2 regions of the Kitasatospora sp. NPDC059599 genome follow, and region 2 is predicted to be linked to the other one. Evidence: riboswitches for the same ligand, from Rfam matches in the RefSeq annotation. Region 2 holds a riboswitch; the other holds the start of a gene.
The links. A riboswitch is a leader RNA that binds a small molecule or an ion and turns the genes downstream of it on or off. The one in region 2 is predicted to bind cyclic di-AMP.

Region 1 (7,417 bases), on a different contig from region 2:
GGCCCTTGGCCCACCAGTCCTCCAGCATGCCGATCGCCTCGTCGCCGAGCGGGTTGACGCCCTCTCCGGCCGCCAGCGAGTGGCCGACCAGCACGTGCAGGCACTTCACCCGGTCCGGCATGCCGCCGGCGCTCGGGAAGCCCTCCAGCACCTCGATCGCGTCGCGCCGGGCGATGTAGTCCTCGTGCGCCGCCTGGTAGGCCGCGGCCAGCTCCGGATCCTCGGCGAGCCGGGCGGTCTGGTCCTTCATCACGCCGTCCGCTTCCAGGGTGCCGATCAGCGAGGCGGCCTTGGGGCAGGTCAGGTAGTACAGCGTCGGGAACGGCGTGCCGTCCGGCAGCCGGGGCGCCGTCTCCACGACGTCCGGGTTCCCGCAGGGGCAGCGGTGCGCCACGCCGCGCAGGCCGCGCGGCACCCGGCCGAGCTGGGCGGCGATCGCCGCGACGTCGGCGTCGGAGACGGTGGGGTGGTTCTCAGTGGTCATGGGGGGAGGTGTCTCCAACGGAGGACGGCGGGAGCGGAAGGGGGGTGGAGGGGGCCGACGCGGCGGTGTCGGCGGCGTCGACCGAGTCCCAGATGCTGGCGTACCAGGGCTTGGCGGCGTTCGCCTGACCGGCTGCCGGGCCGGTGGCCGGGGCGCCGGCGGAGGAGGAGGGCTTGGCGGAGGTCTGGCCGGCCGGGTCGACCGCGATGTACGGGGTCTCCCCCGGCACCGCGTAGTGCAGCCGGGCTCGCGCCTGCGCCTTGACGTACTCCGGGTCCTGCCAGCGGGCCTTGTCCCGGCGCAGCTGCTCGACCTGCTGGCGCGCGTGGTCGGCCTTCGCCCGCTGGGCGGAGATCTCGGCGCGCTGGGAGATGAACTGCCGCGTCGGGTAGGCGAGGATCGCCACCAGCGAGCAGAGCACCAGGACGAGGACGGTCGCCCGGCTCGTGAACCGAGGCCGGGCCGCCAAGCCCGGGATCCTCCATCCTGCCATCTCCCGTATCCCCTCCTGGTCGCGACGGTGCCCCGCCGTCCACCCTACGGGGTGAACGGCGGGGCACCGGTCAGGCGTGCGCTGGGGCGGGTGCTCAGCCCTCGTGCTTGAAGCGCGGGAAGGCACCGCGGCCGGCGTACTCGGCGGCGTCGTCGAGGATCTCCTCGATGCGCAGCAGCTGGTTGTACTTGGCGACGCGCTCGGAGCGGGCCGGGGCACCGGTCTTGATCTGGCCGCAGTTGGTGGCGACGGCCAGGTCGGCGATGGTGACGTCCTCGGTCTCGCCGGAGCGGTGCGACATCATGCAGCGGTAGCCGTTGCGCTGGGCCAGCTCGACGGCGTCCAGGGTCTCGGTCAGCGAACCGATCTGGTTCACCTTCACCAGCAGCGCGTTGGCGGTGCCGGTCTCGATGCCCTTGGCCAGGCGGGCCGGGTTGGTGACGAACAGGTCGTCGCCGACCAGCTGGACCTTGTCGCCCAGCTTGACGGTCATGGCCTTCCAGCCGTCCCAGTCCGACTCGTCCAGCGGGTCCTCGATCGAGACCAGCGGGTAGGCGGCGACCAGCTCGGCGTAGTACTCGATGAGTTCGGCGGCCGACAGGGCCTTGCCCTCGAACTGGTAGGCGCCGTCCTTGTAGAACTCGGAGGCGGCGACGTCCAGGGCCAGCGCGATGTCGCGGCCGGGCACGTAGCCGGCCTTCTGGATGGCCTCGGTGATCAGGTCCAGGGCCTCGCGGTTGCTGTCCAGGTTCGGCGCGAAGCCGCCCTCGTCGCCGAGGCCGGTGGACAGGCCGCGCTCCTTCAGCACGCCCTTGAGGGTGTGGTAGACCTCGACGCCCCAGCGGACGGCCTCGGAGAAGGACTCCGCGCCGATCGGGGCGATCATGAACTCCTGGATGTCGACGTTGGAGTCCGCGTGCGAGCCGCCGTTGAGGATGTTCATCATCGGGACCGGCAGGACGTGCGCGTTCGGGCCGCCCAGGTAGCGGAACAGCGGCAGGTCGCTGGCCTCGGAGGCGGCGTGCGCCACGGCCAGCGAAACGCCCAGGATGGCGTTCGCGCCGAGCGAGGACTTGTCCGGGGTGGCGTCCAGGTCCAGCATGGCCTGGTCGATCAGGCGCTGCTCGGTGGCGTCGTAGCCGACCAGCTCCGGGCCGATCTGCTCGATGACGGCGAGGACAGCCTTCTCCACGCCCTTGCCGAAGTAGCGGTTCTTGTCACCGTCGCGCAGCTCCAGCGCCTCGAAGGCGCCGGTGGAGGCACCCGAGGGGACAGCGGCACGACCCGTGCTGCCGTCGTCGAGGCCGACCTCGACCTCGACCGTGGGGTTGCCGCGGGAGTCGAGGATCTCACGGGCTACGACGACATCGATGGACGGCACGAGGCATCTCCTTGCGGAAGCAGGGTCCGGCTGACGGTGGCGCTGTCAGCGGGACGATTGCGGAGTCGTTACGGACCAGAGCCTAACCGCCCGGGCTCCCGGGACCACGTCGGCCTCGGTCCCGTCTCAGCGTGTGGCCCCACTACCCACCGGTAGTTCACCTGCTTGTCCCAGCTTGTCCCACCGGACCGGGCGAATGCGGACGAAGGGGGCCGGCGGCGCCGACCCCCCTCTTCGCACCCCGGCACCGGGCCGGTGCCGGTGCGGACGGACTCAGCCGAGGTGCAGCACCTGGCCGGGCATGATCAGGTCCGGGTCGCCGCCGACCGTGCCGCGGTTGCCGTCGTAGAGCGCGTGCCAGCCACCGGACACGCCCTGGGCGGTGGCGATCGACGACAGGGTGTCACCGGAGCGGACGGTGTAGTCGTGGCCGGTCTGCGCGGCCGGGGCCGGCTGGGCGGCGCGCGGGGCCGCGTGCTTGGGGGCGTACTGCTGCGCCGACTGGTCGACGGGCTTCTCGGCCCGGTCGGGCGCGGCGTGCTTCGGGGCCTGCTTCTGCGCGGGCTTCTCGACCGGCTTCTGCGCGGGCGTCTGCACCGGCTTCTCGACCGGCTTCTGGGCCTGGCGCTTGGGCGTCTGCTGCTGCGGGGCGGACTGCGGCTTGGCGTCCGAGGAGGTGTCGACGGACGCCGGGGCGCCGCCCTTGCTCAGACCGGCCTTGACGGAGCAGACCGGCCAGGCGCCCGGGCCCTGCGCGGCGAGCACCTTCTCGGCGACCGAGATCTGCTGCCCCTTGCTGGCCTGGTTGGCCTGCGGCGCGTAGGCGGTGCCGCCGTACGCCTTCCACGTGCTGGAGGTGAACTGCAGGCCGCCGTAGAAGCCGTTGCCGGTGTTGATGCTCCAGTTGCCGCCGCTCTCGCACTGGGCGACGGAGTCCCAGGTGGAGGCGGGGGCGGCGGAGGCGCCGGTGGCGGTGAGGAGCGGCATCGCGAGTCCGACGCCGGCCACACCGGCGACGGCGATGGCCTTCTCGGTCTGAGTGCGACGACGGTGGCGGCCGGATCCAACGAACAGCATGAGGAGGTCCCTCTCCGCACGCCTGCGAGGTGAGCTGTCGGGTTCGGACCGGGAGGTGGCCCGGCCGCCGTGCGCGGACGATTCCGCGCGGGCGGCTTCACCCCAAGCCGTGGGGACGGCAACAAACCTGGTTCCCCCGCCCCTGCCCAGGGTCTGGTCGGTTTCCCGTGGCGCGGCGGGCAGGATTCGGCGTTCCGCGCACGAGGTCCGCAGCTGCGAACTCCAGGGAGACTAGACAGATCCTCAGACCGATCACAAGCTCATATCACCGATATCACACAGAAATTACGGCACGTGTCCGATCGCCTACCAACGGCGCCGCCATGTCTGGTTTGATGGCCGTTCACACCCCGCCGGAAGGCCGTCGGGCGACGCCCCGTCAGTGCATCGCCCGCCGTTTCGTCACCTTGTGTCAGTTTGTCGGAGGCGCGTAAGGGGAGTGCGGAGGCGTGTGCGGGGAGCGGCTCTCCGGACTGAATTCGACCGGGAGTTCCCGCAGACCACGCATGATCAGGCCACCGCGCCACCGCAGATTCTCCGGACTTTCCGCGAGTTGCAGATCCGGCAGCCGGGAAAGCAGCGTCGCCAGCGCGGCACGCCCCTCCAGACGGGCCAGCGGAGCGCCGATGCAGTAGTGGATGCCGTGCCCGAACCCCAGGTGGGGATTGTCCTTCCGGGCCAGGTCCAGGGTGTTCTCGTCCGAGAACCGGGCCGGATCGCGGTCCGCGGCGGCCAGCACCACCAGCACCGGATCACCCACCGGGATGTCCACCCCGCCGATGGTCAGCGGCCGCGTCGCGAACCGCCAGGTCGCCAGCTCCACCGGCCCGTCGTAGCGCAGGAGTTCCTCGATCCCCGTCTCCAGCAGCGCGCTCTCCCCGCGCGCCACCGACTCCTGCAGCGACCGGCGCTGCTCCGGGTTGCGCAGCAGCGCGTACGTCCCGTTGCCGATGAGGTTCACGGTCGTCTCGAAGCCCGCGAAGAGGAGGATGAAGGCCATCGCCGCGGCCTCGTTCTCGGTCAGGTGCTCACCGTGGTCGCTCGCCCGGATCAGGCCCGAGATCAGGTCGTCCCCGAGGTCCGCCCGCTTGCGGTGGATCAGCTCCAGCAGGTACGCCCGCATCCGCTTCACCGCCCGGCCCACGCCGCCGCGTTGACCACCCCCGTGCCGGATCATCATCCCCGCCCAGTCGCGGAAGTCGTCCTGGTCCTCGGCCGGCACGCCCAGCATGTCGCAGATCGCGTAGATGGGGAGCGGGAAGGCGAACTCGTGGATCAGGTCCGCCGAACCGCGCTGCGCGAAGCCGTCGATCAGCCGGTCGGTGAGCTGCTGCACCCGCGGCTCGAACTCGGCCACCCGGCGCGGGGTGAACGCCTTCGACACCAGTCGGCGCAGCCGGGTGTGGTCCGGCGGGTCGATGTTCAGCAGGTGCGTCATCAGGTCCGCCTGCCGCTCCCCCGGGATGCCCACCCGGCCGGTGCGGTGCGCCTGCTCGCTGTGGTGCGCCGGGTTCTTCGACAACCGGCCGTCCGCGAGCGCCTGCCGGGCGTCCGCGTACCTCGTCACCAGCCAGGCCTCGACACCGCTCGGCAGCGTCGTGCGGTGCACCGGGGCGTGCTCGCGCAGCCACGCGTAGGCGGGGTACGGGTCGGCGGCGAACTCCCAGGTGAACAGCTGCGGAGCGGCGGCGTCGGGCCGCGCTCCCGCGGGCCGGGCGGGGTCGTCGGACGGCACTGCGGCGGACCGGGCGGAGTCGGGCTGAGCTGGCATGGGACGACCGTATCCGGTGGGTGCGCGCCCCCTTCCGCCGACGGCGCGCGACTCCCCCGACAACGGCGTGCGACGGGCGCGCCAACGCTCCGTGGACGACCCGTGGACGGTCCGTGGACAGCTCTTGGAAAGCTCTTGGCCGGACGGCGGGCGTGAGCCTGGTCACCTGAGGGGTAATCCCTGTTGCGGAGGGTCAGGAACTGCCTACGATCCTCCGCAGTACGCGTGGGCGCCGGTGCGGTGTCGCCCACAGGGAGGAGCAGGCCATGCGGGTCAGCGGGTCAGTCGTCGTCATCGCGGTACTCGACGGCGGGTCGGGCGCCGACCTCGCCCGCCGGTTCGCCGCGGCCGGCGCCGCCGGAATGCTGATCGCCGACCAGCACGTCGGCATCGCCGAGGACCTCGCCGCCGAACTCGACCGGACGGGCTGCCCCGTCGTCGGCGTGTCCGGCGACATCCGCCGCCCCAGCGACGTCGCCGCCCTCGTCGACACCGCCGAGAAGCACCTCGGACCGATCGACCTCTTCGCCGTCGCGGGCCCGGACGGCGAGCGCATCGTCTCCCTCGCCGACCTGCCCGACCACCTCGACCTGGAACGGCTCGCCGAACTCGTCGTCCTCGTCGGCGAGGCCATCGGGGAACTCGTCCCGCCGCAGCGGCACCCGGTCGAGACCGCCGCCCGGGCGGCCTGAGCACCCCGGGGGCCCAGCCCGGGCCCCCGGCCTCCGCCCGGCCCCGCCCGCCCGGCCTCCGCCCCGCCCTCCGGCAGGGCCGGGGCCCTACTCCGGCTTGAGGCCCTCGGCCGCGCGCACCGCGTCCCGGTACCCGCGCGCGGCCGAGCGCAGCGCCGCGTCCACGTCCACCCCTGCGTCGTGCGCCCGCTGTGCCACCGCCAGCAGCAGCCCGCCCGCCGACTCCGCCGTCAGCGCGTCCGGCAGCTCGTACGGCTCGTCCGGAACCCCCGTGAAGCCCGCCCGGCGCACCCGGGACACCAGCTTCGCCGCGTACGCCAGCGACGGCAGCCCGGCCGGCACACCGTCCAGCACCGACTCGCGGTCCGCCTTCTCCGCCGCCTTCAGCTGCTCCCAGTTCGCCTCCACCTCGGCGGCGCCACCGGCCTCGACGTCCCCGAACACGTGCGGATGCCGGTACATCAGCTTCTCGACGATGTCACCGGCCACGTCGTCGACGGTGAACGGCTCCGTCGGGTGCTCCTCCGCGATCCGGGAGTGGAAGAACACCTGGAGCAGCACGTCGCCCAGCTCCTCGCGCAACGTGTCCCGGTCCCCCTCCTCGATCGCCTCGACCAGCTCGTACGCCTCCTCGACCAGGTACTTCACCAGGCTCTCGTGCGTCTGCTCGGCGTCCCACGGGCAACCGCCCGGCGAGCGCAACCGGTCCATCACCGTCACCAGGTCCAGCAGCCGCGACCCCGGCAGGTCGTACGAACCCGGGAGCACCTCGATCTCCGGCACCTCACCCGCCCGCTCCACCGCCAGCCGCGCCAGCGCGTCGGTCAGCCCCGGATCCCCGTCCGGGCCGCCCAGCCACACCGTCGCCCCGGCCCCGGCCGGCTGCCCGGTCAGCAACCGCGCCAGCGCGGGCACCGACCCGGCCGGCGCCACCTCCACCGTCACCCCGGCCTGCCGCACCGCGGCCACCTGCGGATGCCCCTCGTCCCCCACCAGCACCCGCCCCGCCGACCGCAGCGCCTCCCACGCCGGCCACGCCAGCAAACCGGGAGCCACCCGGTGGGTGGTGGTCAGCAGAATCAACTTGGCGCCCGGAGCATTCGTCGTCACACTCCGAACCTACCCGCCCGCCACCACCCACCACGGCCGTCACCCCACCCGCCCCAACAGCCTCGGACAGGCCGCCCCGACGGCCTCGCCCGGCACAGGGACCCGCCGGCCCAGCCGACGTCCCACTCCCGAGCCCCACCGCCCGGGCCCAGGGGCACGCGCCGGAAGCGCCCGGTGCACCTGCCCGGCATCCCCACAGCGGGCCGGGCCGAAGGCCCCGGCAGACCGGCATCCCCGCACGCGCGGGACGTCGACCCCGCCGACTTCCCGCGCCCGACTCCTGGCTCCTGGCTCCCGGCTCCCGGCGCGCTCCACGGGGGCCGGCAGGCCCGCACAGCGCTCGGGGGTACGAAGGAGTACCGCCCCGACCTTCCCCCGCACGCCCGGGGTTCGGCCCCACCGACGTCCC
Region 2 (7,417 bases):
GGCGCCGATGAGGACCCGGGTGGAATCCGGCGAGTGCGCCTCGGCGAGCGCGAAGCCGTACGCGGCCAGGCTGCCGACGGCCAGGTAGAAGACGGCGTACCGGGCGCGGCCCAGCCGCCGTTCGACGGTGGGGCCGAAGACGTGGAGGAAGAGCAGGTTGCCGAGCAGGTGCAGCCAACCGGCGTGCAGGAAGAGGCCGGTGAGGGCGGACAGCGCCGGGTGCTTGCCCGGCGTCGGGGCGGCCGGGCAGCCGGGGACCGGGTCGGGGGCCTCGGCGAGCTGTTCGGTGGTCAGCGATCGTCCGGTCAGGAGTTCGGCCGGGACCGCGCCCCAGCGCTGCTCGTACCGCTGCTCCGCGCAGACCCGGGTCTGGCCGGTGCCGTACAGCGGATTCAGCCCGGCGGCCGGGCCGAGGAGGAAGACCAGGGTGTTGACCGCGATCAGGGCGTAGGTGACCGCCGGGGCGGCCGCCTCCGGCCGGTCTCCCCGCTCGGCGGTGTGGTCGGGGGCCGCGAGCGCCATGCGGCCAAGCATCCCTCCGGGCGCCGCTGGTGACACGGCGGTTTACGGCAGGTGGACTAGCCCCGCTATTCCGCTGACCGGTGGTCGCGATGGTTGCCCCAGGCAATAGGCTTGGCACGGGCATTCCCGCCTCCCGCCGCCGACGCCGGGGCTCCGGGGGGAGCGCCTAGCCCACGCAGGGACCACCCGAGAGGACCCCCGATGACCGTCCCCGCCCTGACCGCCGAGACGCGCTGGCGCTGCACCCTGTGCGGCAACCTCACCCGCTTCGACGTGACCCGCACCGCGCGGGTGACGGAGTTCCTGCACTTCGACCTGGCCGGCGACTCCGAGGTCGAGGAGACCGAGGTGCTGAGCGAGACCGTCGAGTCGGTGCGCTGCCGCTGGTGCAACGCCGTGGACCAGGTCGAGCTGGTGGCCCGTCCGGGTGCCGAGGGCGCGGAGGCCCCGACCGAGCAGGGCTGATCACCGCGGAGCGGCGGGCGGTGCGCGGCGCGCCCGTCCGCCGCACGGGACAATACAGACAAGACACACGGAGCGTGACGACAGGGGGCAGTCGCGGCCGTACCCAGCCGGAAACAGGATCGGAGCCGAGGACGTGGTGGACGCAGCGAAGGAGCCCGGCGAAGCGCAGGGGCTTCGGCCCGCTGCGCAGACGCCGGACGCCGGGACGGGAGCGGCGGAGAGCGCCGTGCCCGCAGCCGGTGAGCCAGGGGTCGGCGGGTCCGGGCACGGCGGTGCGGAGGGCTTCGCGGCGGAGGGCGCCTCGTCCGGTGCCTCCGACGCGGCCGGCTCCCCGACCCCCTCGGAACTCCCCGGGTTCTCCGGCCCCGCCGCGGAGCGCGCCGTCGAGAAGCTGGACCGGCCGCTGCCCGAGGGGGTGCGCCGTCGCGTGGTCGGGTTGGCCTCGGACGCGCTGGGCGGCCTGCCGCCGGGTGAGCTCCCGCAGAGCCTGCGTCAGTACGTGAAGTTCACCCCGGCGCGGCGGGCCAAGTACGCGGCCACGGCGCTGGCGGCCGCGCTGGAGGCGGAGCCGGCCTTCCGGGTGCGGATAGCGGAACGGCTGCGGCTGGGGCAGCCGGACCTGGTGCGGGCGCTGGAGTCGGGCAGCGTCCCGGGCGCCGCCGATCCGATGGACGTCGCGGCCGCCGCCTACCTGGTGCGTTCGGCGGGCTGGAGCCGGCTGGTCGCCGAGGTCGGCGAGGAGGCCGAGCGGGCCGGCGCCGAGGACGCGGCCGCCGAGGCGTCCCGGCTGGTGGAGAAGCTGCAGGCGGAGCTGGCCGAGGTGCGGGCCGCCGCGCGGGCGGACCTGGAGCGTCAGCGCGCGGAGTCCGAGGGCGTCCGGCGGGAGGCCGAGTCGCTGCGCAAGAAGGTGCGGTCGCTGGAGAGCGACACCCGCCGGGCGCAGGCGGAGACGCGCCGGGTGGCCGGGGAGCTGGAGGCCCTGAAGGCCCAGGGCGCGGCCGAGCGCAGCGCCGCCGAGACCGAGGCGCGGCGGCTCAAGCACCGGGTCTCCGAGCTGGAGACCGCCGCCGAGCAGGGCCGCCGGTCCGCCCGCGAGGGGCGCAGCGTCGAGGACATGAGGCTGCGGCTGCTGCTGGACACGATGCTGCAGTCGGCCCAGGGGCTGCAGCGGGAGCTGGCGCTGCCGGTCTCCCAGATCCGCCCGGCGGACCTGGTGGAGGCGGTGGTGCCGGGGGCGGCCTCCCCGCACGACGTGGCCCGGCGGGGGCTGGCCGAGGACGACCCGGCGCTGCTGGACCAGCTGTTGGCGATCCCGCAGGTGCACCTGGTGGTGGACGGCTACAACGTGACCAAGACCGGTTATCCGACGCTGCCGCTGGAGCAGCAGCGGATCCGGCTGCTGGGCGGGCTGGCGATGCTGGCGCAGCGCACGCAGGCGGAGGTCACCTGCGTGTTCGACGGGCAGGACCTGGACGTTCCGGTGATGATGGCGCCGCCGCGCGGGGTCCGGGTGCGGTTCAGCCGGACGGGGGAGACCGCGGACGAGCTGATCCGCCGCCTGGTGCGGGCGGAGCCGCAGGGCCGTCCGGTGGTGGTGGTGTCCGCCGACCGGGAGGTCGCGGAGGGCGTGCGGAAGGCGGGCGCGCGCCCGGTGGCGTCGGTGCTGCTGCTGAACCGGCTGGCCCGGCCCTGAACCGGGCCGGGCGGGATGACGCCTGCTCAGCGCCGGTTTCGCAGTGGTGTGCGGGTCCGGTGAAGTCGGTGTGGGAAACGGAGTTCACGCCTTCGGGGGAGTGGCAAAACCGGTAGATCCGCACTAGGGTCTGCCGTCAAACCTATTTTCCGGAATCTCATCCAATCGGGTGAGTCCGTTGGAAGAAGGAGCCGGTCCCTTGGCCTCCCACCGCCGTCCCAAGCAGCCGAGCCGCGCGCGGGTCTCCGTGCTCACCGCTGCCGCTGCGACCGCGGTCGCCCTCTCGGCCCAGGTGGCCGCCCACGCCGCGCCGCAGCCGAACAAGACGGACGTCAAGGCGCAGATCGACCAGCTCCAGGAGGAGCAGGAGCAGGCGGCGGAGAAGTTCAACGGCGCCAAGGAGCGGTCCGACCAGCTGCGCAAGCAGGCCGACCAGCTGCAGGACCAGGTGGCCCGCGGCCAGGAGCAGATGACCCAGCTGCAGGGCGGGCTGGCCGAGGTCGCGGGCGAGCAGTACCGCACCAACGGCATCGACCCCTCCGTCCAGTTGATGCTCTCCTCCGACCCGTCCGGCTACCTCCAGAAGGCCTCCACCGTCCAGCAGGCCAGCGCCAGCCAGGCCGAGGCGCTCAAGGGGCTGCTGGACCAGCAGCGCCGGCTGGACCAGGAGAAGTCCGAGGCCGCCGCCGTGCTGGCCTCCCTCGACACCACCACCAAGGACCTGAACCAGGCCAAGGCGGACGTCAACACCAAGCTGCAGGCCGCCCAGGACCTGCTGAACTCGCTCAGCGCCGCCGACCGCGCCGCGCTGAAGGCCCAGCAGGCGCAGGACGACCGGGCCTCGCGCGGCAGCGACCGGGTCGACCTGAGCAACCTGCCGCCGGCCAGCGGCTACGCGGCCGTGGCCGTGGCCAAGGCGATGAGCAAGCAGGGTTCCCCGTACGTCTGGGGCGCCACCGGGCCGAGCACCTTCGACTGCTCCGGGCTGATGCTCTGGGCGTACGGCCAGGCGGGCGTCTCGCTGCCGCGCACCTCGCAGGAGCAGGGCCACTACGGCACCGCGGTGCCCGGGCTGGCCGCGGCGCAGCCCGGCGACCTGGTCATCTACGGCGGCGACATGCACCACGTCGGGATGTACATCGGCAACGGCATGGTGGTCCACGCGCCGCACACCGGTGACGTGGTGAAGGTGATGAAGGCCGACGCGATGCCGATCAACACGATCCGCCGGGTCTGACGGCCCGACACGCCGGAGAGGTTCGACCGGCCCCTGTGATCCGCACCACCCCCGTCGGGGGTGGTGTTCAGGTTTTCGAGCGTTTTGCGACCAACGGGTGAGACCTGATCAGCCTTGCGTACGGCAATGGTCACCATCGGTCATTTTCACAAAGGAACTTGGGTAATCTTCCGTCTTTTTTCTGACAAGGATTTGAACCGATCACGGTTCAGTTACTAGGGTCATGCCCCAGAGCACCGCAGTGTCGATCACCCAGCCAGGGTGGCGGCGGTGGTCACCGTCGAGTTCGCGAGGCAGCGGGGCAGGTCGAAGCGACTGCCCGACAGGGGAGCCCAGCAAGCGGGGGCGCTGCGCAGCGGAGCCGGGGAACCACGTTCCTCCGGGGTGAATCGGCGCCAGGTCGGCCGGTGGAACGGCCGTGAGGCGTCGTAGGGCATGCTTCCGGCCCGAACCCGTCAGCTCACCCGGTAGGCGGACGTAGGAAGAAGGAGCCCGCCTTCGTGGCGTCCCATCGTCGTCCCAAGCCAGCAGGCCGCGCCCGTGTCTCGATCCTGACCGGTGTCGCCGCCGCAGCCGTCGCCCTCTCCGCGCAGTCCGGCGCGCACGCCGACCCGCAGCCGACCAAGGACCAGGTCAAGGAGCAGGTCGACCAGCTCAACGTGCAGGCCGAGGTGGCGACCGAGCAGTACAACGCCGCCCAGGAGAAGCAGCAGACGCTGGAGAAGCAGGTCTCCGGTCTTCAGGACCAGGTGGCCCGCCAGCAGGAGCAGGTGACCGACCTGCAGGGCGGCCTCGCCCAGATCGCCGGGGAGCAGTACCGCAACGGCGGCATATCCCCGACCGTCCAGCTGATGTTCTCGTCCAGCCCGGACAACTTCCTCACCCAGGCCGGCACGCTGAACCAGGCCGGCGACACCCAGAAGAACCAGCTGAAGCAGCTCCAGGAGCAGCAGCGCAAGCTCGACCAGGGCCGCGCCGAGGCCCAGGGCAAGCTCGCCGAGCTGGAGTCGACCACCCAGCAGCTGAAGGCCTCCAAGGACGAGGTCCAGAACAAGCTGAAGGCCGCCCAGGACCTGCTCAACACCCTGACCGAGCAGGAGCGCCAGGCGCTGCGCGCGGCCGAGGAGAAGGCCGCCGCCGACGCCAAGGCCCAGGCCGACGCCGCGAAGGCCCAGCAGCAGGCCGCCGACCGCGCCTCGCGCGACAACAGCCGCACCAACCTGTCGGCGCCCTCGTCCACGCCGGCCGGCGCGCTCCCGGCCCCCGGCAGCTCGCGCGGTGCCGCCGCGCTCTCCGCCGCGGCCTCCAAGGTCGGCAGCCCGTACGTGTGGGGCGCCACCGGCCCGAGCTCCTTCGACTGCTCCGGCCTGATGGTCTGGGCGTTCAACCAGGTCGGCGTCTCGCTGCCGCGCACCTCGCAGGAGCAGGCGCACGCCGGCACCCGGATCGGCACCGACCTGTCCCAGGCCCAGCCCGGCGACCTCCTGATCTTCTTCGGGGACGCCCACCACGTCGGCATCTACGCCGGCAACGGCCAGGTGCTGCACGCTCCCAAGCCGGGTGCGTCGGTCCGCTACGAGGCCGTCACCAACATGCCGCTGAGCAGCATCGTGCGGGTCTGATCCCCGCTCGGCGCCTCCGGGCCCGGTCTTCCACCACGGAAGGCCGGGCCTGCGGCTTTTCCGGCTGCTCGGGCTGATGTCCGATTAGGAGTCAAATATTCGGGTCCGGAGGGGTTTGGACTCGCTTGCCCGGACTCGCTAACGTCTGCCACCGGACTCCCGCTCGACGGCCGCCCGCAGTGGGGCGGCGGCGGGGCCGCGCCGCCGGATTGGAGCCGTTGCCGCCATGCCCGTGCACCGCCGTTCCCAACTGCTCGCCCGCGCGCTGGTGCTGACGGCGGCCGCCACCACCGCGCTCGGCGTCGCGACCGGAGGCAGCGCCCAGGCCGCCCCCGGCAGCCCGGACCCGACCGACCGCAAGGAGGTCAAGGCGCAGGTCGAGCAGCTCTACGAGGAGGCCGAGCAGGCGTCCGAGAAGTACAACGCGGCCCTGGAGGCCCAACGGCGCCTCCAGGGCGAGACCACGATCCTCCAGGGCGAGATCGCCGTCGCCCAGGACCAGCTCAACGAGCTGCGCGGCAGTCTGGCGACCGTGGCCGGGGCGCAGTACCGCGGCGGAGGGATGGCCCAGGCCGCCCAGCTGATGCTGTCCTCCGACCCGGAGGGGTACCTGGCCCGGGCCCGGACCATGGGCCAGGAGGCGCAGCGGCAGCAGGAGACGCTGCACGAGCTGGTCGCCCGCGAGCGCCGGCTCGACCAGCGGCGCGTCGAGGCGACCGGCAAGCTCGCCGAACTGGACGAGGCCCGCCGCTCGCTCGCCGACGGCAAGCAGCAGATCCAGCAGCGGCTCGCCGCAGCGCAGAAGCTGCTCAACGGCCTGGGCGCCGGCGAACGGGCCAGGATGACCGCCCAGGACGCCCGGGACGCCGAACAGCGCGCCACCCGCGGCACCGACCGGCTGGACCTCGGCTCCGCCCCGGCCGCCTCCGAGCGCGGGGCGGCCGCGCTGGCCGCCGCGGTGCGGATGGTCGGGGCTCCGTACGTCTACGGAGCCACCGGGCCCCGCGCGTTCGACTGCTCCGGTCTGATGTACTACAGCTGGCGGCAGGCAGGAGTGACCCTGCCGCGCACTTCGCAGGCCCAGGCGTACGCCGGCCGGCGGATCAACCTCTCCGAAGCGCGACCGGGAGACCTGGTGATCTTCTACCGGGACATGCACCACGTCGGCATGTACGCCGGCGGCGGCGTGATCGTGCACGCCCCCTACCCGGGCGCCAAGGTCCGCTACGAGAGCGTCAACGCCATGCCGGTCTCGGGGGTGGTCCGGCTCTGAGCGCCTCGACGTGCGGCCCCCACGGGCCGCATCCGATAGACCGGCCCCGTCGCGCGCTGTCGCGGCGGGGTGCGCTGCTGCTCGCGGCCGGCGGGCTGGCCCAGCTGTCGCTGCCGCCGGTCGCCCCGGCGGCGGCACCGGCCCGGCAGGCGGCCGATCGGCGCGCCGAGGTGGCCGCGGTGCTGGCGGAGCGGGCACGCTCGCTGCCGGCCCGTTCGGGGCTTCCGGTGGTCGGGGCGGCGTACCGCAACCTGGTGCTCGCCGCGGGCGGCGGGCCGGACCGGCTGACCGCCGCGGCCGACCTGGTGGTGCGGATCGCCGGGTACGACGACGACCCCGTGGTGTACCCGCGCCGGATCGCGCTGACCGGGGCCCAGGACGGCTGGCGGGTCGAGCGCGAGGAGAGTGCGAGCGGGCCGCCGGCGCTCTGGGACTTCGGCCCCGGACGGTCGGCGCCGGGCGCGCACTGTCTGGTGCTCGGGTCGGCCGACGGACCCGACCCGGCCGGACTGGTCGCGGTGGGGGACCGGGCGGTACCGGCCGTCGAGGAGGTCTGGGGCGGGGCGTGGGCCGGTCGGCTGCTGCTCGAACTGCCCGCCACCGAG

Region 1: another riboswitch for cyclic di-AMP. It lies ahead of ACFV04_RS33470 (transglycosylase family protein); the one in region 2 lies ahead of ACFV04_RS20895 (NlpC/P60 family protein).

What each region holds. Positions count from the first base shown of each region.
Region 1 covers NZ_JBHWCL010000131.1:15,163-22,579, reverse strand. The annotation lists gene ACFV04_RS33485 (DUF501 domain-containing protein) at 1-502, opposite strand, end outside; gene ACFV04_RS33480 (septum formation initiator family protein) at 474-953, opposite strand; gene eno (phosphopyruvate hydratase) at 1,072-2,358, opposite strand; gene ACFV04_RS33470 (transglycosylase family protein) at 2,632-3,435, opposite strand; cyclic di-AMP (ydaO/yuaA leader) riboswitch at 3,441-3,604, opposite strand; gene ACFV04_RS33465 (cytochrome P450) at 3,848-5,206, opposite strand; gene ACFV04_RS33460 (SDR family NAD(P)-dependent oxidoreductase) at 5,473-5,898, shown strand; gene ACFV04_RS33455 (MazG family protein) at 5,986-7,008, opposite strand.
Region 2 covers NZ_JBHWCL010000057.1:8,754-16,170, forward strand. The annotation lists gene ACFV04_RS20875 (rhomboid family intramembrane serine protease) at 1-522, opposite strand, end outside; gene ACFV04_RS20880 (hypothetical protein) at 724-987, shown strand; gene ACFV04_RS20885 (NYN domain-containing protein) at 1,379-2,680, shown strand; gene ACFV04_RS20890 (NlpC/P60 family protein) at 2,880-3,917, shown strand; cyclic di-AMP (ydaO/yuaA leader) riboswitch at 4,254-4,407, shown strand; gene ACFV04_RS20895 (NlpC/P60 family protein) at 4,418-5,539, shown strand; gene ACFV04_RS20900 (NlpC/P60 family protein) at 5,766-6,812, shown strand; gene ACFV04_RS20905 (hypothetical protein) at 6,992-7,417, shown strand, end outside.